3 regions of the Pantoea phyllosphaerae genome follow, and region 3 is predicted to be linked to each of the others. Evidence: predicted binding sites of a transcription regulator. Region 3 holds the regulator's gene; each other region holds the start of a gene.
The links. The regulator LexA, encoded in region 3, represses DNA repair genes until DNA is damaged. The targets are predictions, from matches to a motif close to TNCTGTATGTACATACAGNA.
Positions count from the first base shown of each region.

Region 1: a site for LexA is predicted at 3,203-3,222, ahead of uvrB (excinuclease ABC subunit UvrB). Genes of this name have one in related genera too.
Region 2: a site for LexA is predicted at 954-973, ahead of sulA (SOS-induced cell division inhibitor SulA). Genes of this name have one in related genera too.

Region 1 covers NZ_JBPFDE010000017.1:57,303-65,284, forward strand. Annotated here, with positions in the region: molybdenum cofactor riboswitch at 1-13, opposite strand, end outside; gene ACR6A7_RS18605 (gluconeogenesis factor YvcK family protein) at 193-1,098, shown strand; gene uvrB (excinuclease ABC subunit UvrB) at 1,103-3,124, opposite strand; gene ACR6A7_RS18615 (ABC transporter ATP-binding protein) at 4,013-4,735, shown strand; gene bioD (dethiobiotin synthase) at 4,739-5,407, opposite strand; gene bioC (malonyl-ACP O-methyltransferase BioC) at 5,404-6,159, opposite strand; gene ACR6A7_RS18630 (8-amino-7-oxononanoate synthase) at 6,143-7,282, opposite strand; gene bioB (biotin synthase BioB) at 7,282-7,982, opposite strand, start outside.
Region 2 covers NZ_JBPFDE010000005.1:145,790-153,771, reverse strand. Annotated here, with positions in the region: gene yccS (YccS family putative transporter) at 1-176, shown strand, start outside; gene ACR6A7_RS09140 (TfoX/Sxy family DNA transformation protein) at 173-784, opposite strand; gene sulA (SOS-induced cell division inhibitor SulA) at 994-1,485, shown strand; gene ompA (porin OmpA) at 1,838-2,905, shown strand; gene matP (macrodomain Ter protein MatP) at 2,977-3,444, opposite strand; gene ACR6A7_RS09120 (AAA family ATPase) at 3,550-5,364, shown strand; gene fabA (bifunctional 3-hydroxydecanoyl-ACP dehydratase/trans-2-decenoyl-ACP isomerase) at 5,432-5,950, shown strand; gene rmf (ribosome modulation factor) at 6,008-6,175, opposite strand; gene ACR6A7_RS09105 (hypothetical protein) at 6,283-6,417, shown strand; gene pqiC (membrane integrity-associated transporter subunit PqiC) at 6,454-7,020, opposite strand; gene pqiB (intermembrane transport protein PqiB) at 7,017-7,982, opposite strand, start outside.
Region 3 covers NZ_JBPFDE010000004.1:20,851-28,832, reverse strand. Annotated here, with positions in the region: gene dinF (MATE family efflux transporter DinF) at 1-1,008, opposite strand, end outside; gene lexA (transcriptional repressor LexA) at 1,139-1,753, opposite strand; gene ACR6A7_RS07150 (diacylglycerol kinase) at 1,860-2,228, opposite strand; gene plsB (glycerol-3-phosphate 1-O-acyltransferase PlsB) at 2,357-4,780, shown strand; gene ubiA (4-hydroxybenzoate octaprenyltransferase) at 4,885-5,751, opposite strand; gene ubiC (chorismate lyase) at 5,782-6,294, opposite strand; gene psiE (phosphate-starvation-inducible protein PsiE) at 6,364-6,774, opposite strand; gene ACR6A7_RS07125 (Na/Pi cotransporter family protein) at 7,063-7,982, shown strand, end outside.

The sequences.
Region 1 (7,982 bases), on a different contig from region 3:
GTGTATGTCGCCCACATGGACGACATGGTTGGCAAATGGTAGCGCGAATTTTGCCGCTCTGCCATCCACTAATTTCGCTATATATATTGATACATAACGTTTTTTCGCCGCATTTTCGCGGCATTAAGGTTAACATCACCCGCAGAAAAGAACGCCGGTACGGCAAGACGGCAGCGGGTATAAAGAGGAAATATGAACCGAACTTTGGCAGACCTCGATCGCGTGGTGGCGCTGGGCGGCGGACACGGGCTGGGGCGCGTAATGTCCGCCCTGTCGCCGCTCGGCTCGCGCCTGACCGGCATTGTCACTACCACCGATAACGGCGGCTCTACCGGACGCATACGCCGTTCCGAAGGCGGCATCGCCTGGGGCGATATGCGCAACTGCATCAACCAGCTGATTACTGAGCCAAGCGTCGCGTCGGCGATGTTTGAGTATCGCTTTGCTGGCAACGGCGAGCTCGCCGGCCACAACCTGGGCAACCTGATGCTCAAAGCGCTGGATCACCTCAGCGTCCGGCCGCTGGAGGCGATCAATATCATTCGCAACCTGCTCAAGGTCGACGCCTTCCTGATCCCGATGTCGGAGCAGCCGGTCGATCTGGTGGCCTTAGACAGCGAAGGCAATATGGTTTACGGCGAAACCGATATCGACGCCATGACCCAGCCGCCGCAAGAGCTGATGCTGCACCCGAACGTGGCGCCGACCCGCGAGGCGCTGGAGGCGATTGCCGAAGCGGACCTGATTCTGATCGGCCCCGGCAGCTTTTACACCAGCCTGATGCCGAGCCTGCTGATGGAGGAGATGGCGCGCGCGCTGCGCCGTACGCCCGCCACCATGGTGTTTATCGGCAATCTGGGACGCGAGCTGAGTCCCGCCGCCGCCAGCCTGACGGTGGCGGATAAGCTGGCAATGATGGAGAAATATATCGGCAAGCGGGTGATTGACGCGGTGGTGGTCAGCCCCGCCGCCGACACCGCTGGCGTGGAGAACCGCCTGATTGTACGCGAGCCGCTGGAGGCCGCCGATATTCCCTATCGTCACGACCGCCAGCTGCTGCGCCTGGCGCTGGAACACGCCATTCAGCGGTTCAGCTAAGCCGCTACGAGGCGGCGATAAAAAGTTCGCGCAGCTGATGCAGCTTGTCGCGCACGTTTGCCGCCTCTTCGAACTCCAGGTTCTGCGCGTGCTGCTGCATCTGCGACTCCAGCTCGTGGATCTTCTTCTGCAACGCCTGCGGCGTCAGCGCCAGATAGCTGGCATCCGCCTCGGCGGCGCCGCGGCTGCTGGCTTTGGCCTTGCCGCGCGTCTTGATGACGTTCTGGCCCAACTCAAGAATATCGGTGATCTTCTTGTTGAGCCCCTGCGGCACAATGCCTTTTTCCTCGTTGTACTTCTGCTGCTTCTCGCGACGGCGTTCAGTCTCTTCAATGGCGCGCGCCATGGAGTTGGTGATCTTGTCGGCGTAGAGGATCGCTTTGCCGTTAACGTTACGCGCCGCGCGCCCGATGGTCTGGATCAGCGAGCGTTCTGAACGCAGGAAGCCCTCTTTATCCGCATCGAGGATCGCCACCAGCGACACTTCCGGCATATCCAGCCCTTCGCGCAGCAGGTTGATCCCCACCAGCACGTCAAACTCGCCAAGACGCAGATCGCGGATGATCTCCATACGCTCGACGGTATCGATATCGGAGTGCAGGTAGCGCACCTTCTCGCCATGCTCTTCCAGATACTCGGTGAGATCTTCCGCCATACGCTTGGTCAGCGTCGTCACCAGCACGCGCTCGTTGAGGGTGACGCGTTTGCGGATCTCCGACAGCAGATCGTCCACCTGCGTCGCCACCGGACGCACCTCCAGCAGCGGATCGAGCAGGCCAGTCGGACGCACCACCTGATCGATCACCTCGCCGCCCGATTTTTCCAGCTCGTAGTTGCCCGGCGTGGCCGAAACGTAAATGGTCTGCGGCGCCAGCGCCTCAAACTCTTCGAACTTCATCGGACGGTTATCGAGCGCGGAAGGCAGGCGGAAACCGTACTCCACCAGCGTCTCCTTACGCGCGCGGTCGCCCTTATACATCCCACCGATTTGCGGAATGGTGACGTGAGATTCATCGACGATCAGCAAACCGTCGGCGGGCAGGTAGTCAAACAGCGTCGGCGGCGGCTGGCCCGGCCCGCGCCCGGAGAGGTAGCGCGAGTAGTTTTCGATGCCTGAGCAGTAGCCCAGCTCGTTCATCATCTCCAGATCGAACTGGGTGCGCTGCGTCAGGCGCTGCTCTTCCAGCAGCTTATTGTTCTCCAGCAGCACCCGGCGGCGATCCGCCAGCTCCACTTTGATATCTTCCATCGCCTGCAGAATACGTTCGCGCGGCGTCACGTAGTGCGTTTTGGGATAGATAGTAAAGCGCGGCACGGTAGACAAGATTTGCCCGGTGAGCGGATCGAACAGCGACAGCCGCTCGACCTCTTCATCAAACAGCTCAACGCGCAGCGCGGTATCTTCCGACTCCGCCGGGAAAATATCGATCACTTCGCCGCGCACGCGGAAGGTGCCGCGCTGAAACGCCTGGTCGTTGCGCGTATACTGCAGCTCCGCCAGACGGCGCAGAATGCTGCGCTGGTCGATCAGCATGCCGCGCGTCAGGTGCAGCATCATTTTCAGATAGAGATCGGGATCGCCCAGGCCGTAAATAGCGGAAACCGACGCCACCACGATTACGTCGCGACGCTCCAGCAGCGCCTTGGTGGCCGAAAGCCGCATCTGCTCGATATGTTCGTTTACCGAGGCGTCTTTTTCGATAAAGGTGTCGGAGCTCGGCACATAGGCTTCTGGCTGATAGTAGTCGTAATAGGAGACAAAGAACTCCACCGCGTTGTCGGGAAAAAACTCCTTCATCTCGCCGTAGAGCTGCGCCGCCAGGGTTTTGTTCGGTGCCAGCACCATCGCAGGCCGGTTAAGATCGGCAATCACGTTGGCAACGGTAAAGGTCTTGCCGGAGCCGGTTACGCCGAGCAGCGTCTGATGGGCAAGGCCATCCTCCAGCCCCTCTTTGAGGCGACGAATCGCCTCTGGCTGGTCGCCGGAAGGCTGAAAAGCGGAATTTAGTTTAAAGACTTTACTCATGAGATGCGGTTCCTGCTGAAGAATGCGGCGGCTAGCCGAGTCATTTTACTCTGCATTGGCGATTTTGCCAGAAAATAATACTGGATAAATCAACAGTAACGCGGCACAGTGAGAGGCTGACGCGGCGTGGTTTCGCGTTGGCTGTAACAACGCCACAACATTTTCGCTGTTGCGCAAGGTTATCCCCAGCCGAAGCGGATTTATAACATTTGTCAAGAGACCGTCATTAAATTTCAGCTCTGTTACGGCGCAGAAAATTCGCAGGCTTGTTTTTTATTAACTATCTGATTTGTAAAACTATAAGGCAAAAGCCCAGTTTCTCAGCATTATGTAACCAGGCCGCGTGTTTCCTCGCTTGCGCTCTGTTTTCACTGTCTAATACACAAGGTTATCCACAGGAATGGTGGATAACTAAAGGCAGCCCTTTCGCCATCGGCTGTGCATAATTTTTTGTTCTTAAGCCGCCCGCGTGAAAAAAAAATTTTTCCGCTTAAATTCCTGTCGCAAACGTGGCGGTTAACTATGCTTTTTCAGCCCGCCGCTGAATTTTCGCCCAGCCGCGACCGCGTTTAAGACCAGCTAAATTCAACAAGCTGCCATGCCGCAGCCCCGTTGCACCAGAAACGTTAAGCCATCAGCACCGTGAAAGTGCAGCGCTCTGATTACCCGATGCAATTGTTAAGCATTTTTCATCTTTTTCGGGCCAACGGCACTCTGACAACGCTTCCTGGCCGGAAAAGTCATTCTGGCCCGGTAATTGCAGCGTCCAGCGAGAGGGTTGGGGAAAGTCAGGCATGGCGACATGCGCGCAACCGCCACCGATGAGACTTGTTTGCCAGACGTCAAAGAGCGGAAGCATTCAGGCAAGATCTGTAAGAGGAGAGTCAGATGCTGAGTTTACGTTCGGTGAATCAGTTTTACGGGCAGAACCATATCCTGTGGGATGTGGATCTCGACCTGCCGCCCGGCACCTGCACTGGCGTGCTGGGCCGCCCGGGCATGGGCAAGACCACGCTGGTGAACTGCATAATGGGACGCCTGCCGATTAACAGTGGATCGATGACCTGGCAGGAAGATGGCGCTCCGCCGCGCGATCTGCTGCTGCAGCCGGCCGAACAGCGTGCGCGCATGGGGATCGGCTATGTGCCGCAGGGGCGCCATATCTTCTCGCAGATGAGCGTAGAGGATAACCTGCTGATCGCCCTGCTGGCGGGCAGCGGTCAGAGCGACAAACCGCACGTCATCCCTGAGATGGTGTTCGATCTCTTTCCGGCGCTCTACTCGCTGCGGCAGCAGCGCAGCGGCGAGCTGCCCATAGATCAGCAGCAGCAGCTGGCGCTGGCGCGCGCGCTGGTGCTGCGGCCCAGATTGCTGATCCTCGACGAGCCGACCGACGGCATGTCGCCGTGGCTGGAAGAGGAGATGGGCAACCTGATTCGCCGCCTGAATCTCGATTACGGCCTGACCGTGCTGCTGCTGGAGCAGCGCGTCTCCCTGATCCGCCGCGTCGCCGACTACTTTTTGCTGCTGCATCGCGGCCGCAACGTCGCACAGGGGCGCGTAGCGCAGCTGGACGATCTCACCGTCAATAAGTGGCTGACGGTGAGCTGAACGCTAGCGCGGCAGCGTGATAAAGCGGCCGCAGTCCGCCTGCGCCGCCGAATCGGGCAGCCAGGGAATTTCGCCGAGAAACGGCGCGGGAATGCGCTGTTTCAGGGTCGCCATATAGGCGTGATGTCGCTTACCCGGCGGCTCGATATCGTTGGCGATCCAGCCTGCCAGCCGCAGCTTGCGCGCCAGCACCGCATCGGCGGTCAGCATGGCGTGGTTGATGCAGCCCAGCTTGACTCCGACCACCAGGATCACCGGAAGCTGCTCCTCCGCCACCCAGTCGGCATAGGTCTGCGTCTCCGACAGCGGCGTGTACCAGCCGCCTGCGCCCTCTACCAGCACCCAATCCGCCTGCGCCTCCAGCGCGCGCAGCCCCTGTGAAAGCTTTTCAAACGCGATGGGCCTGCCCTCTTCTGCGCTGACAATATGTGGCGCGGTCGGCTCGATAAACGCAAGCGGATTAACCTGTTCATAGCGCAGCGTCAGGCTGCTGTAGCGCTGCAGCGCCAGCGCGTCGCCGTTGCGCACGCCTTCCGGCGTGACGTCGCAGCCGGAGGCGACCGGCTTATAGCCGGCAGTGCGATAGCCCGCCGCGCCCGCCGCCTGCAGCAGCGCGCCGCTGGCGACCGTTTTGCCCACCTCGGTGTCGGTGCCGGTAATAAACCATTTCATCGTTGCGTCACTCCAAAAAGCAGTTGATAGGTCAGGCGACAGCCCTGCGCATCGCGCGGCCACAGCGCCTCAAGCTGGGCCAGCCGCTGCCGCGTCAGCGGCGCGCCCTCCCGGCCCTGGTGCAGATGCGTGGCGCCGATGCCCTTTAGCGATCGCATTGCGCTCAGGGCGTTGGGAAAATGCATCACCTGCGTCTGACGGATAAAGCGCAGGTTGAGCCCGGCGCCCGCCGCGCGCACCTGCGCCTCGGTCAGAAAGCGATTAGCATGCTCCCCGAGGCTGAGTGGCCGCCAGGCGTCGTGCACCTCCTGCAGCGAGTCGGCCAGCAGCGTCGAGAAGAGCATAACGCCGTCAGGGCGCAGCACGCGGGCGAACTGTTGCAGCGCGGTGCGCAAGTCGCTGCTCCACTGCACCGCCAGATTGCTCCAGACGCAGTCAACGCTCCTGCTCGCCAGCGGCAAGGCGTCGATGTCGCCCGCCAGATAGCCGCTCGCCGCATCAAGGCTGCGCGCCTGCCGCAGCATCTGCGGCGAGAGATCGAGCGCCACGACGCGCTGCCCGCGCTGCTGCCAGAGACGGCTGTACCAGCCGGTGCCGCAGCCCGCATCGAGCAGGTCGCCAGCGGCCAGCGGCGGCGCCAGCGCCAGCAGCGCATCGCCGCAGCGGCGCTGCAGCTCGGCGTGCTGTTCGTAGTGGCCCGCCGCGCGGCCGAAGGCGCGCGCCACCGCCGCTTTGTTAACCTGCAGCGTCATGCAGCGCCTCCAGCAGTACGTCGATATCATCCGCCTGGTGGGCGGCGGTCAGGGTAATGCGCAGCCGCGCGGTGCCGGGCGGCACCGTCGGCGGCCGGATGGCGCTGACCCAGCAGCCCGCCTGCGCCAGCCGCTGCGACAGCGCCAGCGCGGCGCCATTTTCGCCGACGATCAGCGGCTGGATTGCGCTTTCCGACGGCATCAGCGACCAGGGCAAGCCCGCCGCGCCGCGGCGAAAGCGCTGAATATTGTCGCTGAGCCGCTGACGCAGCGCGTCCCCGCCCTGAATCTCGTGCAGCGCCGCCAGCAGCGCGCTCGCCTGGGCGGGCGGCATTGCCGTCGAGTAGATGAGGTGGCGCGAGAACTGCAGGAAATAGTCAGCGGTCGCGTCATCGCACAGCAGCGCCGCGCCGCTGACGCCAAAGGCTTTGCCGAAGGTCACTACCAGCAGCTCCGGCTTCACGCCCTGCCGCCAGCAGCTGCCGCGCCCCTGCTCGCCCACCACGCCGATGCCGTGGGCGTCATCCACCAGCAGCCAGCCGTCGGCGCCACGCGTGGCGGCAGCGATCGCCCCCAGCGGCGCGCTGTCGCCGTCCATGCTGAAGATCCCTTCGGTGATCACCAGGGTTTCGCCACTGCACGGCGACGCCAGCCGCTGCATCAGGCTCTCAACATCGTTATGGTGAAAGCGGCGCAGCGCGGCGGGCGTATGGCCCGCCGCATCGAGCAGCGACGCGTGCGCCAGCTTATCGGCGATAATGCGATCCTGCTTCTGCGCCAGCAGATGCACGATCGCCTGATTAGCGGCGAAGCCGGAGATAAACAGCAGCGCGCGCGCGTAGCCGAGCCAGTCGGCGAGCTGCGCCTCCAGCTCGGCGTGGCGGCTGCTGTAGCCTGTGACGTGTCCCGACGCGCCGGCGCCCGGCGCGCCCTGATGCCAGCCGGCGAGCACCGCCGGATGCTGGCTCAGGCCGAGATAGTCGTTGCTGGAGAAGTGGCGGTAGGTTTTGCCCGCGACCTGCAGCGTGCGGGTATCGTTGCGCGCGACCCGCCGCCGCTGCCGCCAGCCGTCAGCGGCGCGGCGCGCCTCCAGCGCCTGCGCCATACGCGTGGAGAAGCTCATTACAGCGCCGCGTTGTAGAACTGTTCGGTGTCGGCATGGAACAGCTGCTCGCTCAGCTGCTGCTGCTGTTCGTTATCGCCGTGCGTGGTGTGGGTATGTTCAGGATTGAGGCCCAGCTTGCGGAACAGCAGCAGGTCTTTGTCCTCTTCCGGGTTCGGCGTGGTGAGCAGTTTGCAGCCGTAGAAAATCGAGTTGGCGCCTGCCATAAAGCACATCGCCTGGGTCTGCTCACTCATCTGTTCACGGCCCGCCGAAAGGCGCACGTGCGAGGTCGGCATCATGATGCGCGCCACGGCGATGGTGCGAATAAAGTCAAACGGCTCGACGTCGTCGTTATCTGCCAGCGGCGTGCCTTTGACCTTGACCAGCATATTGATCGGCACGCTCTCCGGCGGCGTCGGCAGGTTCGCCAGCTGCACCAGCAGCCCGGCGCGATCGCTGACGGTTTCGCCCAGCCCGACGATGCCGCCCGAGCAGACTTTGATACCGGCATCGCGCACTTTGCCGAGCGTATCCAGCCGCTCCTGATAGGAGCGCGTGGTGATGATGCTGCCGTAAAATTCCGGCGAGGTGTCGAGGTTATGGTTGTAAAAATCGAGCCCGGCGCCCGCCAGGCGCTGCGCCTGTTGCTCGCTTAGCGTGCCGAGCGTCATGCAGGTCTCCATTCCCAGCGCCTTCACGCCCTGCACCATCTGCTCCA
Region 2 (7,982 bases), on a different contig from region 3:
CCGACGTGGTGAGCGACGCCGAAGCGGAAGCAATGCAGAGCGCGCTGACGCAGCGCATCAGCGATATGGCTGCCAATCAGGAGACACGCGCTCCGCTGGTGCTGCAGCAGCTGGGCTTGCTGGTCACGCTGCTGCCAGAAATCGCCCGTCTGCGCAGGACGCTGGCGCAGCCTTAAGCGCCGTCGCCTTTCAACGTCTCCTGATACCATTCATTCAGTTCCGCCCTGACCGTTTGCGGCAGGGCGGCCTCATGGCGTCCTTCTATCGCCCCTTCCAGCGCCAGCAACGTTTTAAAACCGATATGTTGGTTGATTGCTCTGAGCCTGAGCCAGCACCGTTTTGCTCCCAGCTCTTTCAGATGGCGCACGCTTCTTACGCCTGCCTCATGCAGCAAGAGCTCCATGCGCAGGCTGAGATTGGGCAGGTCTTTCAGCCGCAGCGGCCGCTGTCTGGCCAGCGTCTCCTGTTGAGCGGTGCGCAGCGAGGCGGCAGAGAGCGACAGCAGGCGATCGGTATCGCGCCAGAGCGCGTCGTCGACACGATAGTAGTTTAGGCTCACCTCGGCGCCGCGCTTGCGAAACACCAGCGGCTGCATCGGCTGCCGCGCCGCATATTCCCGCAGCGCTTCGCTGGCGCGCAGGTAGAGCGCGTCGTCATTAACCAGTGCGAAGACCACTTTTTCCACCGCCAGCGCATAGCCGCCGAACTGAGTGCGCGACTCGATGTGACCTAGCGCGGCCAGACAGTTACGGGACCGCTCTACCATAGAGTGTTGTTTTTTCATGACACGCTCTCCTTGTGTGCAGTTAATAAAAAGCCATCACTATCAACCCGTTAGAGATATAGGGAAAATCAATTAAGGGTTCAATTAATTCTTTTGTTTGAGCTCGACCTTCTCTCTTTTTTGCGAGCCGTTTTCCAAATTTGAGGTTGATCTTTATCCAGGAAGCCATTACTGTATATCCATACAGTCCAATGCTGAGTGGTTAACTTATGCGCACCCAACACTTTAATAATGCAGGCTTTGCTCACCGTCACGTTTCCGCTTCCCGGCCTTCGCAGCACAGCGGCTGGATTACGGAACTGCGCTACAGCGAGCAGCCCGGCATGATGCAAATGTTGCTGCTGCCGTTACTGCAACAGCTCAGCCAGGAGTCTCGCTGGCAGCTGTGGCTGACGCCCGCGCACAAGCTCAATCGCGCCTGGCTGCAGCAGTCAGGTTTGCCGCTGGAAAAAAGCATGCACGTTGCGGATTCTGAGCGTTGCACCTCTGTTGAGGCGATGATTAAAGCTTTGCGCACAGGAAATTACAGCGTCGTGCTGGCGTGGATACCCTATGATTTAGATGAGGAAGAGCGGCGCGAATTAGAACAGGCGGCGGCAGAAGGAAAAGCGTTAGGGTTGATTATGCGCCCAAACGGGATGAGCGAACCCACGCTGCGACCAAATAAAGGGCTAAAAATTCAGTCGGATTTGTTTCATTAAGTAAAAATAGGATTTTTCTCGCGCCATTTACCTTTTTTGTTACAGCTAAACCACTGATTCTTTTCCCTCCAGCTTTGACAATGGTTTAGCTGCATTTTGCCTTAAAGCACGACGGCATTAAGACCGGGCGAAATGTTAGAATATGTGTATAAAGCCCTGTTTTTTTGCAGCATCCCCTCACATCATACTTGTAACTTTCCAATCTCGTTGTAGACTTTACCTCGCCAGGGTGCTCAATAATCTCCGTTTTTTAGCGGTAGAGTCATAAGCGAGCGTATTAACCCGGCGAAGGATTACAACCAAGAGCATCCCTTTTTGCTCATTGCCTATTTGGATGATAACGAGGCGCAAAATGAAAAAGACAGCTATCGCAATTGCAGTGGCACTGGCTGGCTTCGCTACCGTAGCGCAGGCCGCTCCGAAAGATGACACCTGGTATACCGGTGCTAAACTGGGCTGGTCTCAGTATCACGATACTGGTTACTACGGTAACGGTTATGGCAACAACAATGGTCCGACTCACGAATCACAGCTTGGCGCTGGTGCATTCGTAGGTTACCAGGCTAACCCGTACCTGGGCTTCGAGCTGGGCTACGACTGGCTTGGCCGTATGCCGAACAAAGGCACCGTAAACAACGGCGCATTCAAAGCACAGGGCGTTCAGCTGGCTGCTAAACTGAGCTATCCGATCACTGACGATCTGGATGTCTACACCCGTCTGGGTGGTATGGTATGGCGCGCTGACGCAACGCAGAACAACGTTGTCAACGGCCGCATCAGCAACCACGACACCGGCGTTTCTCCGCTGGCAGCAGTGGGTGTTGAATACGCTCTGACTCAGAACTGGGCAACGCGTCTGGACTACCAGTGGGTGAACAACATCGGCGACGCACAGACCGTTGGCGCTCGTCCTGACAACGGCATGCTGAGCGTAGGCGTTTCATACCGCTTCGGTCAGGATGAAGTTGCACCGGTTGTTGCTCCGGCTCCGGCACCGGCTCCAGTTGTTGAAACCAAGCGTTTCACCCTGAAGTCTGACGTGCTGTTCACCTTCAACAAAGCTACCCTGAAGCCGGAAGGCCAGCAGGCGCTGGATCAGCTGTACAGCCAGCTGAGCTCAATGGATCCGAAAGACGGTTCAGTCGTCGTTCTGGGCTTCACTGACCGCATCGGCTCTGAGCAGTACAACCAGAAACTGTCTGAGAAACGCGCTCAGTCAGTGGTTGACTACCTGGTCTCTAAAGGTATCCCGTCTAACAAGATCTCTGCACGTGGCATGGGTAAATCTAACCCAGTTACCGGCAACACCTGTGACAGCGTGAAAGGCCGTCAGGCTCTGATCGACTGCCTGGGTCCGGACCGTCGCGTAGAAATCGACGTGAAAGGCATCAAAGACGTTGTAACTCAGCCGCAGGCTTAAGTTATTTCGTAAGAAAAAACCCCGCAAAGCGGGGTTTTTTTATGTCTCTTTTCTGGCTTTTATGCGCCACGCTAGTCGCTGCCCGTTTCTGATTTGCCGAGAATCGCCTGCAGATCCTGTTTCAGGCTCGACATCTGGGTAGCGTATTTCTCTTTACGCTCGGCATCTTCGATCAGCTGAACGATAGTTTCCGATAGCGTGCAGCCGCGGCGCTGCGCCAGCCCTGCCAGTCGCTGCCACACCAGATACTCCAGATCGATCGATTTCTTACGCGTGTGCTGATGCTCAGCGTTGAAATGCCGTTTGCGGCGCGCACGAATGGTCTGTTTGAGCCGATTATCCAGGTCTGGATGAATATGTTGCGCGATCCATTCAGCCACATCGACCGGACGATTTTCTATTGCGAGCAGTTCATCTACGGCTGCCTGCGCGGCGCTGCGTTCAAGATGACGCGTGATCGGCTCACCTTCCCGGTGTTTTTTTACCAGGTATTTCCATTTCCATCCACTTTCAAGATTTTCGAGTTGTTGGTATTTCATCGGAATCTCATCGTGACCGCGTAACAAACTTAGGATAACAGTTTTTTTGCTGGATGCAGTAAGGAAAAAGGCGTTGTCTGTCTCAGGGTTAATCCGAACCATGCAGTGCTTAACAAAGGGGTTTCCTGTATAATCCCGCTTTTCTTTAATCAACCAAATGCGATTATTTTGACCAGTTCCCAACTTTCCTGGCAAGACCTGCAGCCGAATATTACCGGATACGCGTCCGTTTTCTCCCGTATTACCGAAGAAGAGACCGATAGCCTGGCGACGGTACAGCCGCGTTTGCTGAATGCGCTGGCCTGCCTCGCTCAGCAGAACGAGGGCTTTCCCCTTCTGCTGGTGTGTAGTCAGGAAAACCTGGACTACCTGGCGCTTATTGCGCGCCAGATGGAGCGCGTTGCCGACAACCCCAATGAGCTGTTCGGCGGACATTATCATATCATCGCGGATAACGTGACCCTTCAACCCCCTGGCGATGCCTCGCATCCTTTTACCGGCAGCGGTCAAATTCATTTTGCGGAGTGGGTTGAGAACGAGCAGCTGTTTGGCTGCGTGCGCCTGCATCGCGACCGCCTGCAGCTTGAGCCGGGCCTGATCCACCGCGCGAATGGCGGAACGCTGGTGCTGTCGCTGCGTACCCTGCAGGCACAGCCGCTGCTGTGGCTGCGATTGAAACGCGCTATCCAGCTGGGTCGCCTGGAATGGCAATCGCCCGATGAACGTCATCCTCTGCCCGTCTCTGTACCTCCGCTTCCGCTTAGCCTGAAGCTGGTGCTCTGCGGCGATCGCGATGCGCTGGCGGCGTTTCAGGAGAGCGATCCCGAACTGCACGAGATGGCGATCTATACTGAATTCGAAGAAAACATGCAGGTCGTCGATGAAGATGACATGCTCGCCTGGTGCCGCTGGGCGCAGGATGTTGCGCTGCAGGCGGGACTGCCCGCTCCCCAGGCCGATTTCTGGCCGCCGCTGATCCGCGAAGCGGTGCGTTATACCGGCGATCAGGAAGTGCTGCCGCTCTGCCCGCGCTGGCTGCTGCGTCAGATGCGCGAAGCCTTCGCCCAGGAGAATGCGCTCAGCGAGGCGGCCCTGATCAGCGCCCTGGACGTACGCGGCTGGCGCGAAGCTTTCCTCGCCGAGCGCATGCGCGACGAAATTCTGCTGAAGCAGATCTTGATTGAAACCGAAGGCGAAGTGGTCGGCCAAATCAACGGTCTTTCCGTGGTTGAGTTTCCTGGCCATCCGCGCCCGTGGGGCGAACCTTCGCGCATTACCTGCGTGGTACATCCGGGCGACGGCGAGTTTACCGACGTCGAACGCAAAGCTGAGCTGGGCGGGAACATCCATGCCAAAGGCATGATGATTATGCAGGCTTATCTTATCGCCGAGCTGGAGCTCGATCAGCAGCTACCCTTCTCGGCATCGCTGGTCTTTGAGCAATCCTACTCGGAGGTCGATGGCGACAGCGCCTCGCTGGCGGAACTCTGCGCCCTCGTCAGCGCGCTGGCTAATCAGCCGATTAATCAGCAAATTGCCGTTACCGGATCGGTCGATCAGTTCGGCAATGTTCAGCCGGTCGGTGGTTTGAACGAGAAGATGGAAGGTTTCTTCACTATCTGCAACGAACGCGAACTGACCGGCCAGCAGGGCGTCATCATTCCGGCGTGCAACGTACGCCACCTCTGCCTGAGCCAGGACGTGGTCGACGCGGTTGAACAGGGCCGTTTTCATATCTGGGCGATCGATCGCGCCGATGAGGCGCTGCCGCTGTTGACCGGCGTGGTCTGGCGCAGCGCAGAGGATAACGGCGATGCGCTGCTGCGCCGCATCGAAGATCGTATTGCCCAGTTCAATCAGCAGGAAGCGCGTCATCGCCCCTGGCCACTTCGCTGGCTAAACTGGTTTAACCAGAACTGATTGAATTGCCCAGCGTACAGCTGTTCGCTAAACTTCGTGCTCTACTAAAACAAGGCTTATTGAAAACATGGTTGATAAACGCGAATCCTATAGCAAAGAGGACCTGATTGCGTCAGGTCGCGGTGAACTGTTTGGCGAGAACGGTCCGCCGCTTCCGTCAGGCAACATGTTGATGATGGACCGCGTGGTCAAGATGACCGAAGATGGCGGTAAGTTCGACAAAGGTTTCGTTGAAGCCGAACTGGATATCAATCCGGACTTATGGTTTTTTGCCTGCCACTTTATCGGCGATCCGGTCATGCCGGGCTGTCTCGGTCTGGACGCAATGTGGCAGCTGGTAGGATTCTATCTGGGCTGGCTGGGCGGCGAAGGCAAAGGCCGCGCGCTGGGCGTTGGCGAGGTGAAATTTACCGGCCAGGTGCTGCCGACCGCGAAAAAAGTGACCTATCGCATTCACTTCAAGCGCGTCATTAACCGTAAGCTGGTGATGGGCGTTGCCGATGGCGAAGTCTTCGTTGATGGTAATCTGATTTACTCTGCCAGCGATTTGAAAGTCGGTCTTTTCAAAGACACCAACGCTTTCTGATTGCGCAAAAGAAAACCTCCGCCAGCGCGGAGGTTTCTTCCTTTTCCTGACGGTCGATTACACCGTAACTGACCTGTCCTCCATGGCTTGTCGCCAACCTCCCAACCAGTGAGACTTAGCCTCAATCATCTGATACGGACACATCTCTTTTGAGCGTCCTGTAATACCGGCCTGGTAGCCACGTGCATGAGCGCGTTCAAGGCGGTCTCGTTTCTGTCTCTTCATACTCCGTATCCCTCATATCAGGTCTGTGGAATCTGGTGGAAAGAAATAGAGTGGCGAATTATTACTCAACCACTATTAAGTTCTACCTGCCCTGACCGGAAAGGTCAATGCGCAAATTTCACGCCAGTGTCATCATTTTGACGCTAAATCGCCATGATTTTGCTCTCGCGCAGCCTGGCCGCTGCCTTTATCGCCTTGAAGCGGCAACAAAAAAGCCCCTGTTTGCCGCCGCATTTCGCTGACGACAACCAGGGGCTGAGCAACATCTTTAGCGAATTTTATTCTGTGGTTATCGCCGCATTGGCAATTTGCTGCGCAGTTTGCTGCCAGCCGATAGCCAGAGTGCGCACCAGCGCGTCATAGCCATCCTCGTTCTGCGGCAGCGCCACGTCGAATCCCTGCTTCACCACACGACCATTATGCTGCAGCACCCATTCGCCGCTCACCACGGCGCGTCCGTCATAGCGGCCCTGAAATCCGGTTACCGTCACGCTCAGCGTGTCATGCTTTTCGCCCAGCGGCGCAGCGGAAACCAGCCGGCCAGGCAGCGCCTTACTCAGGTTCGCCACCAGCGTTTGTTGAAGCTGCTGGTCCAGCGGGCTCGCCCAGAGATTATTGGCGGCAATAACGTACTTTACGTCGCTGGTCTGATAGACCAGGCCGTTGCCCGCCAGGTAATCAGGCACCGCCACCTGCTGAACCCACAGCGCTGGCGGCTGCGCTTCACCGCCGCTGCGAACCTGCATCGCCGCCGGCTTCGACGGCAGCTGGTAGTAGGTGTTATCGATGGTGCTGCTGCACGCGCTTAACAGCAGCGCGGCGCAAAAAACGGCTCCTTTTCTCACTGTTTCGCCCTCTTTGGCTGTGGATCCTGACCCGGTTTGGCCTCGAAGACCAGCGCGTTGCTCTTGGTATTAAGCGTTTTCAATACCGGCTGCAGTTCACGCAGCACCTGATCGAGTCGCTGCATATCGCCCACCAGCTTGTTATAGGCCGGGGAGCCAGGCTGCAGCCCCTTCATGCTGCGGTTCAGCTCGCGCAGCGTTTGCTGCATATCTTCCGGCAGCGTTTTCATCGCCGGGCTGGCGGTGATCTGATTGAGGTTTTTCAGCGTGCCCTGCATTTCACGCAGCGTGCGCTGGCTCTCTTTCAACGTACCGGTCGCCTCGGTCACCACATTGTTAAGCGGCAAGGCGTTGATCTTGTCGAGCGCCGCCACCAGTTTTTGCTGGATCTGGCTCAGGCCGCCGCTGGTGGTCGGAATGATCTCGTAGCCTGCAATTTTGTTCGGGCCTTTATAAGCCGGCACGTTATCGTAGAAGTCGAGATCGATATAGAGCGAGCCGGAGAGCAGGTTGCCGGTTTTCAGCGAAGCGCGCAGGCCACGTTTTTTGCCGTCCTGCAGATGTTGCTCCAGGTTGAAGTCCTGACCGAGTCTGGCGATAAAGCGATCGGGCTCAATGCGGATCAGCACCGGCACGCGATAGTCGTTATTCAACGCCTGATTCACCCCTTTGCTCATAAAGGGCACCTGCGCCACCGTACCCAGACGGATGCCGCGGAACTCAACCGGCGCACCCACCTGCAGGCCGCGAATCGAATCGGTGAAGAACATCAGGAAATCAACGTGATTAGTGTAGAGCGAATCCTGGATGCTGCGCTGATCGTCGAACAGATGATAGTCGGCGTTGTTCGCTGCCGCCTGGCCTAAATCCCAGCCGTCCGGCACGTCGAAACTGACGCCGCCGCTGAACAGCGTCGTCAGCGAGCCCATCTCGACGCGCATGCCGGATGCTGACATATCCAC
Region 3 (7,982 bases):
AATAGCGTCGCCGCTCGCCGCGTAGATGAGCGCAAAGGCCAGTGCGACCATGCCCGCCTGTCGGCAGGCAGCGTGCCATACCGACAGCAGCCGTTCTCCATCGCGTGCGCCATAGGCCTCGCCAGAGACAGCTTCCACTGCATAAGCGAAGCCGTCGAGCGCATAGGCGGTAAAGGTGATGAACATCAGCAGCACGGCGTTAGCGGCGACAATCTCCGGCCCCAGCCGCGCGCCAATAAGCGTCAGTGAAGCAAAGCAGAGCTGCAGCAGCAGCGAGCGCAGCATAATGTCGCGATTGAGGCGCAGCAGGCGGCTGATATCCCCGCGCCAGCTCGCTTTTAACATCGCAATCGAGATGCCGCGCAGCTTCAGCACGCGCCACACCATCGCCAGTCCGACCGCCAGCGTGACATACTCGGCCAGCGCCGTGGCGCTCGCTGCCCCTGCCACGCCCCACTTCATCCCGAGTACCAGCCAGAGATCGAGCAGAATATTGACCGCGTTGCCTACCACCAGCAGCACGACCGGCGCACGGGCGTACTGCACGCCCAGCAGCCAGCCGAGGATCACCATGTTCGCCAGCGTCGCCGGTGCGCTAAGCCAGCGGATATTGATAAAGATGGCTGCCTGCGCCTGCACCTGTGGATCGCCGCCCGCCAGCCGACCTGTCAGCACGCTAAGCGGCTCGCGCAGCAGGATAAACAGCAGGCCCGCAAGCAGCGCCATCAGCAGCGGCTGCGTCAGGGCGCGCGCCAGCGCTTGCGTATCGCGTGCGCCGAAAGCCTGCGCGGTGATGCCGGTGGTGCTCATGCGCAGAAAGAGTAAAAGCATGAAGACGAAGCTGGTCGCGGTCGCGCCAATCGCTACGCCGCCAAGATAAACCGGGCTGTCGAGATGGCCGATAACGGCGGTATCCACCAGGCCAAGCAGCGGTACGGTGATATTGGAGAGGATCATCGGCAGCGCCAGCCGCCAGAGTTGTCGGTCGTCAGCAGAGAAGAGACGCATCAGCCGGTCCATGCCTGAAAACGTAAAAAGAAGCGAGGCGGCCCCGGCGCGGCGTCAGCCGCAGGAGGCGCATGAAAAGATTATCGTACAGACGCCTGACGAAGGGATGCAGGCGTCTGAAGGCCAGCGGTCAGAGCCACTCGCCGTTGCGCACTACGCCTACCGCCAGACCTTCGACGGTCAGCGACTGCGTGCGAGTGTCGACGACAATCGGTTCGAAGTCGTTGTTTTCCGGCAGCAGATGAACCACAGTGCCCTGCTTTTTCCAGCGCTTTACCGTGACTTCATCATCAATGCGCGCCACCACAACCTGACCGTTACGCACATCCTGCGTTTTATGCACCGCCAGCAGATCGCCATCCATAATGCCAATATCTTTCATCGACATACCGGCGACGCGCAGCAGGAAGTCAGCAGAAGGCTTAAACAGGTCGGGGTCAACTTTGTAATGGGTTTCAATGTGTTCCTGCGCCAGCAGCGGCTCACCGGCGGCGACGCGGCCGATTAACGGCAGGCCATTGGACTCTTCCTCTTCCATCAGCAGGCGGATGCCGCGTGATGCGCCGGAAACGATTTCAATAACGCCTTTACGCGCCAGCGCTTTGAGGTGTTCTTCAGCGGCGTTAGGGGAACGGAACCCCAGCTGCGAGGCGATCTCCGCACGCGTTGGCGGCATGCCCGTCTGGTTGATATGGTCGCGAATCAGGTCATAAACCTGTTGCTGCCTGGTGGTTAATGCTTTCATCCCGCCCCCTGGTTGTTTATACAGTCGCTGTGAGTATATACAGGTATTGGTGAAATGAAAACCAAAACCCAGGGAAATAACAGCCGTTTGGGCAATAATGGAAAGGCTATCGCAAATGGGTCCAGAGCAGCGCGATCCAGACAAACAGTGCCAGTATGATAGCGATCAAGACGGCGGCAGAGCCCATATCTTTCGCCCGCCCCGCCAGCGGATGACGCTCCTGGCCGATACGGTCAACTACCGCTTCAATCGCGCTGTTAAGGATCTCAACGATGATCACCAGCACGACCGAGCCGATCATCAGAATGCGCGCGACGGTGTCGACATCCAGCCAGCAGGCGATCGCGATCGCGACAAGGGCGGCCGTGGCTTCCTGACGAAACGCAGCTTCATGCTGCCAGGCGGCGCGTAGCCCTTGCCACGAGTAGCCTGCCGCTTTCACTATCCTGAGTAAACCGGTGGTATGACTTGCCATTGCGAGGGAACCCTTTTAGTTGTTTGACGTCAATGTCTGGGCCAGGTGCGTTTGGCACCACCACAGATCTTCGCAGCACTTTCTGATATGCTTGCGGCGCTTTGCTAACAAGAGGCTTCATGTTGTCTATGTCAGGTTGGCGTAAACTTTATTATAAATTGTTGAATTTACCACTTTCTATTCTGGTAAAAACGAAGGCTATTCCGGGCGATCCCGTTTCCGAACATGGGCTCGATCCGACGCGGCCGATTATGTACGTGCTGCCATACGATTCCAAGGCGGATTTGCTGACGCTGCGCCAGCAGTGTCTGAAGCATAATTTGCCCGATCCGCTCTCGCCGCTGGAAATTGACGGCGCGCTGCTGCCGCGCCACGTGTTTATCCACGACGGCCCGCGCGTATTTCCCCATTTTGGGCCGAATACGGAATCGGTGAAAATTTTTCACGAGTACCTCGATCTGCATCGCAACAATCCTCAGCTCGATATTCAGATGCTGCCGGTATCGGTGATGTTCGGCCGCGCGCCTGGCCGCGAGGTTCAGGGTGACGATACGCCACATCTGCGCGAGCTTAACGGGGTTGAGAAGTTTTTCGCCATTATCTGGCACGGCCGGGACAGCTTTGTGCGCTTTTCCCCAACGGTTTCATTGCGCTGGATGGCGACGCAGCACGGCACCGATAAATCGATCGCGCAGAAACTGGCGCGCGTGGCGCGAATTCATTTTGCCCGCCAGCGATTAGCCGCAGTCGGCCCGCGTCTGCCAGCGCGTCAGGATCTTTTCAACAAGCTGCTGCAGTCCAAGGCGATTGAAAAAGCGGTGGAAGACGAGGCGCGCAGTAAAAAGCTTTCCCATGAGAAGGCGCAGCAGAACGCCGTCGAAATGATGGAGGAGATCGCTGCAGACTTCTCTTATGAGGCGATACGCGTCACCGATCGCGTGATGGGCTGGCTGTGGAGCCGTCTCTATCAGGGCATCAACGTCAACGGCGGCGAACGCGTACGCCAGCTGGCGGAAGATGGCCATGAGATTGTCTATGTGCCCTGCCACCGCAGCCACATGGATTACCTGCTGCTCTCCTACGTGCTGTATCACCAGGGTCTGGTGCCGCCGCATATCGCCGCAGGCATCAACCTGAATTTCTGGCCAGCCGGCCCGATCTTCCGCCGCCTGGGCGCGTTCTTTATCCGCCGCACCTTTAAAGGCAATAAACTCTACGCCACCGTGTTCCGTGAATATCTCGGCGAGCTCTTCAGCCGTGGCTACTCGGTCGAATATTTCGTTGAGGGTGGGCGCTCACGTACCGGTCGTCTGCTCGATCCGAAAACCGGCACGCTGGCGATGACGCTGCAGGCGATGCTGCGCGGCGGCAAGCGACCGATTACGCTGGTGCCGATCTATATCGGCTATGAGCACGTCATGGAAGTGGGCACTTACGCCAAAGAGCTGCGCGGCGCGGCAAAAGAGAAAGAAGGCTTTATGCAGATGGTGCGCGGCCTGCGTAAGCTGCGCAATCTGGGCCAGGGCTACGTTAACTTTGGCGAACCGCTGCCGCTGGTGAACTACCTCAATAAGCAGGTGCCAGAATGGCGCGACGCCATTGACCCGATTGAACCGCAGCGTCCCAGTTGGCTGACGCCAACGGTGAACGATATTGCGGCGCGCCTGATGGTGCGCATCAATGAGGCAGGCGCCGCCAACGCCATGAACCTGTGCGTGACCGCGCTGCTCGCCTCACGTCAGCGCTCGCTAACCCGCGAGCAGCTGATTGAGCAGCTGGAGTGCTATACCGAACTGCTGCGCAATGTGCCCTATTCTCCGGAATCGACCGTGCCGCCGCTGTCAGCGGAAGCGCTGCTAAACCATGCCATGAGCATGAATAAGTTCGAAACCGAGCAGGACAATATTGGCGATATCATCATTCTGCCGCGCGAGCAGGCGGTGCTGATGACCTATTACCGCAACAATATTCACCATATGCTGGTGATGCCGTCGCTGATCGCCGCCATTATTCAGCAGCATCCAAACCTGAGCGAAGCCGAGCTGCTGCGACAGGTGCGGCTGATCTACCCGATGCTGAAAAGCGAGCTGTTCCTGCGCTGGGAAATCGACGCGCTGCCGGCGCTGCTGAGCGCCCTCTGTCAGGAGCTGGCGCGTCAGGGGCTGATTACCCTGCAGGATGGCCAGATGCGTCACACCGCCGCGCGTTATCGCACGCTGCAGCTGCTGGCTGCGGGCATCCGCGAGACGCTGCAGCGTTTCGCCATCACCTTCTCGATCCTCAGCGCGAAGCCAACCATCAACCGCGGCACGCTGGAGAAAGAGAGCCGTATGCTGGCGCAGCGTCTTTCGGTGCTGCACGGCATCAATGCGCCGGAGTTTTTCGATAAGGCGGTGTTTACCACGCTGGTGCTGACGCTGCGCGACGAGGGGTATATCAGCGACACCGGCGACGCCGACGTCGAGCGTACGCAGGCAACCTGGCATATTCTGGCCGACCTGGTGACCAGCGACGTGCGGCTGACCATCGAAAGCGCGGTGGCGCACGAGTAGCCCGCCGCGGGCAGCAAAAAAAGAGGGCGACAGAGATGTCGCCCTTTTTTGTTGCCTGGAAGGTGCCTGCGCGGTGGGCATGGGTGCCCGTTAAAAAACGGCGTTCAAAAAAGCTGGCTAAACGGCGGCGTATTCAGCACTACGCCGATAAACACCACCAGGCCGACATAGTTATTGTTGAGGAAGCCCTGAAAGCAGGCGTCGCGCTCGCGGCCAACGATTAGCTTTTGCTGGTAGAGAAACAGCGCGGCGGCACCGAGCAGCGACCAGTAAAAGAAGGCGTTAAGCTGCATTAGCAGGCCCACCAGCGCCAGCAGACCCAGCGTTGCGAGCTGCAGCAGGCCGATAATCAGCTTGTCGTAACGTCCGAAAAGAATCGCCGTTGATTTGACGCCAATCTTGATATCATCGTCGCGGTCAACCATGGCGTACTGCGTATCATAGGCGACGGTCCAGCAGATGTTTGCCAGGAATACCAGCCAGCATTCTAATGGTAAGGACTCACTAACCGCAGCCCAGGCCATCGGAATTGCCCAGCCGAACGCCGCGCCCAGCACCACCTGCGGCAGATGGGTATAGCGCTTCATAAAGGGATAGCACCAGGCCAGCGCCAGACCACCGAGCGAAAGCAGAATCGTCATCAGGTTCATGGTCAGCACCAGCGCGAACGCCAGCAAGCCCAGCAGCACAAATAAGATCTTCGCCTCTTTCTCGCTGACCGCGCCGCTGGGCAGCGGACGGCCCGCGGTACGCTTCACGAAGCCGTCGACCTTGCGGTCGGCGAAATCGTTAATCACACAGCCCGCCGCGCGCATCACAAACACGCCGAGCACAAACACCACCAGCACCGGCAGCGGTGGCACGCCCATACCCGATAGCCAGAGCGCCCACAGCGTCGGCCACAGCAGCAGCAGCGTGCCGATCGGTTTATCAATACGCATCAGGCGGCTATAGGCCTGAAACTTGCTCATCTGTACGCTTTTTTCCACGTTTAGTCATCCTCAGGCCAAGTCGCGATAGAGCGGCGAGGCGGGTAAAAACAGTTCGGTTAGCAGTAGCGGCTTGCCTGACAGCCGCAGGCGCGAGCGACGTCCCCAGAGCGCGCCGATGTTGCCCGGTTCGATAAAGTCGCGGCTTAAGGTTGAAGAGGAGAAGAGATAGCGGCCAAGCGGGCGCGTGCCCAACTGTTGCAGCATCAGCTCCGGGCCGTTGAGCGTGCTCTCCGGCACCAGCGTGCGGCCGATGAGCCAGGGCTCGTCATCGCCGCACAGCACGATCTCGCGCAGCCAGAAGCGCGCATCGTCCGGCAGAAGCGCCCTTTCGTCGGTGAGCTCATCGGCGTTGATAAAGCCTTCGCGCATCGGCCGCACCGTCACCTGCCGACAGTGCTGCTCAAAGCGGCGCGTCATGGAGTCCTCCTCCATTAGCCAGTCCAGCAGCGGCGCAGTCAGCGTCGGATGCGTGGATGGCAGCCAGTTGAGCGCGCGTAATAAGCTGAGCGCCTCTTGCGACATATCACCACTCCCGTCAATTTTGAGGGCAACAGTGTAGCGCAGAGGCGCGGCGGGCACACCTGGCGACGCTTATTCGCGCTTGAGGCGGTTGCTGTTCGCCAGCCACAGGGTCACCACCAGGATCAGGATGGCGCCGGAATAGCAGAGCGTATCGAAGGGATTTTTATGGTCGACGATAATCAACCGAATGATCGCCGTAATGCCGATGTAAACAAAATAGCGCAACGGGAAGTGATAGCCGGACTGGAAGTATTTGACGATCAGCGCGATAAATTCAAAGTAGAGGAAATAGATCACAATCCCCTCAATCAACAGATAAGAGGAGGCCTGTTCCCCAACGTTCAACAGCACGTTAGCAAGATGCAGGGTCTCTTTGCCCAGAAACACCGCCAGAATAACCGCCAGCGCCAGCAGTCCCAGGTTCAGCACCCATTGCAGCGCCAGTGCGATGTACTGACCGCCAGTGGGTTTAACGTTCATGATTTGCCTCGATAATGGCTTGTTAGTAAAGAATCGCCATCATGCTGTAATGTGATATCGATCACAAGATACCGCCCGCGCTTCCCTTGCTGCTGCAAACAACAATCCAGCATCGTTTCTCTTCTCGACTCAGCGAACTGGTCTACAGTTAAAAGGTCGGCAGCGCACGCAGGTCGCTTAAAATTCAGGAAAAATTGCGCCCGTCTGACCGTTCGTTTTGCAGATTGCTTTTTCCGTCAGGCTGGCTCTCTGCTGCTTTTTAGCCTGACGGTTATGGAGTGGCATGACGTGTTGACCCTGCTTAATCTTCTCTCCGCCGTTGCCCTGCTGGTATGGGGCACCCATATCGTGCGCTCCGGCATTATGCGCGTCTTCGGCGCCGACCTGCGCCGCGTGCTCAGCCGCAGCATCGAAAAGAAACCCATGGCTTTTCTGGCGGGTATCGGCGTAACCACGCTGGTGCAGAGCAGTAACGCCACCACGCTGCTGGCGACCTCGTTTGTGGCGCAGAAGCTGATGGGCCTGACGCCTGCGCTGGTGGTGGTGCTGGGCGCCGACGTCGGCACCGCTATCATGGCGCGTATTTTGACCTTCGATCTCTCCTGGCTGTCGCCGCTGTTTATCTTCTTCGGCGTGGTCTTTTTCCTGTCGCGCAAGCAGACGCGCATCGGCCAGATGGGCCGCGCCAGCATCGGGCTCGGGCTGATTTTGCTGGCGTTGCAGCTGATTGTCAGCGCTGCCCGGCCGATTACGCAGGCGGCTGGGGTGCAGGTGCTCTTCTCCAGCCTGACCGGCGATATTCTGCTGGATGCGCTCATCGGCGCGGTCTTCGCCATTATCAGCTACTCCAGCCTGGCGGCGGTGCTGATTACCGCCACGCTGACCGCCGCAGGCGTCATCTCGTTCAAAGTGGCGCTCTGCCTGGTCATCGGCGCCAACCTCGGCAGCGGCCTGCTGGCAATGCTGAACGCCAGCGGCGCCAACGCCGCCGGCAAGCGGGTGGCGCTCGGCAGCCTGCTGTTCAAACTGCTCGGATCGCTGGCGGTGCTGCCCTTTATCAACCTGCTGGCCCTTTGGCTGGATAAGATGCCGGTCAACGACGAAGAGCTGGTGATCTTCTTTCACGTCTTCTACAACCTGATCCGCTGCCTGATTATGGTGCCCTTTGCCGACCCGATGGCGCGGCTCTGCACCCGCCTTATCGGCGA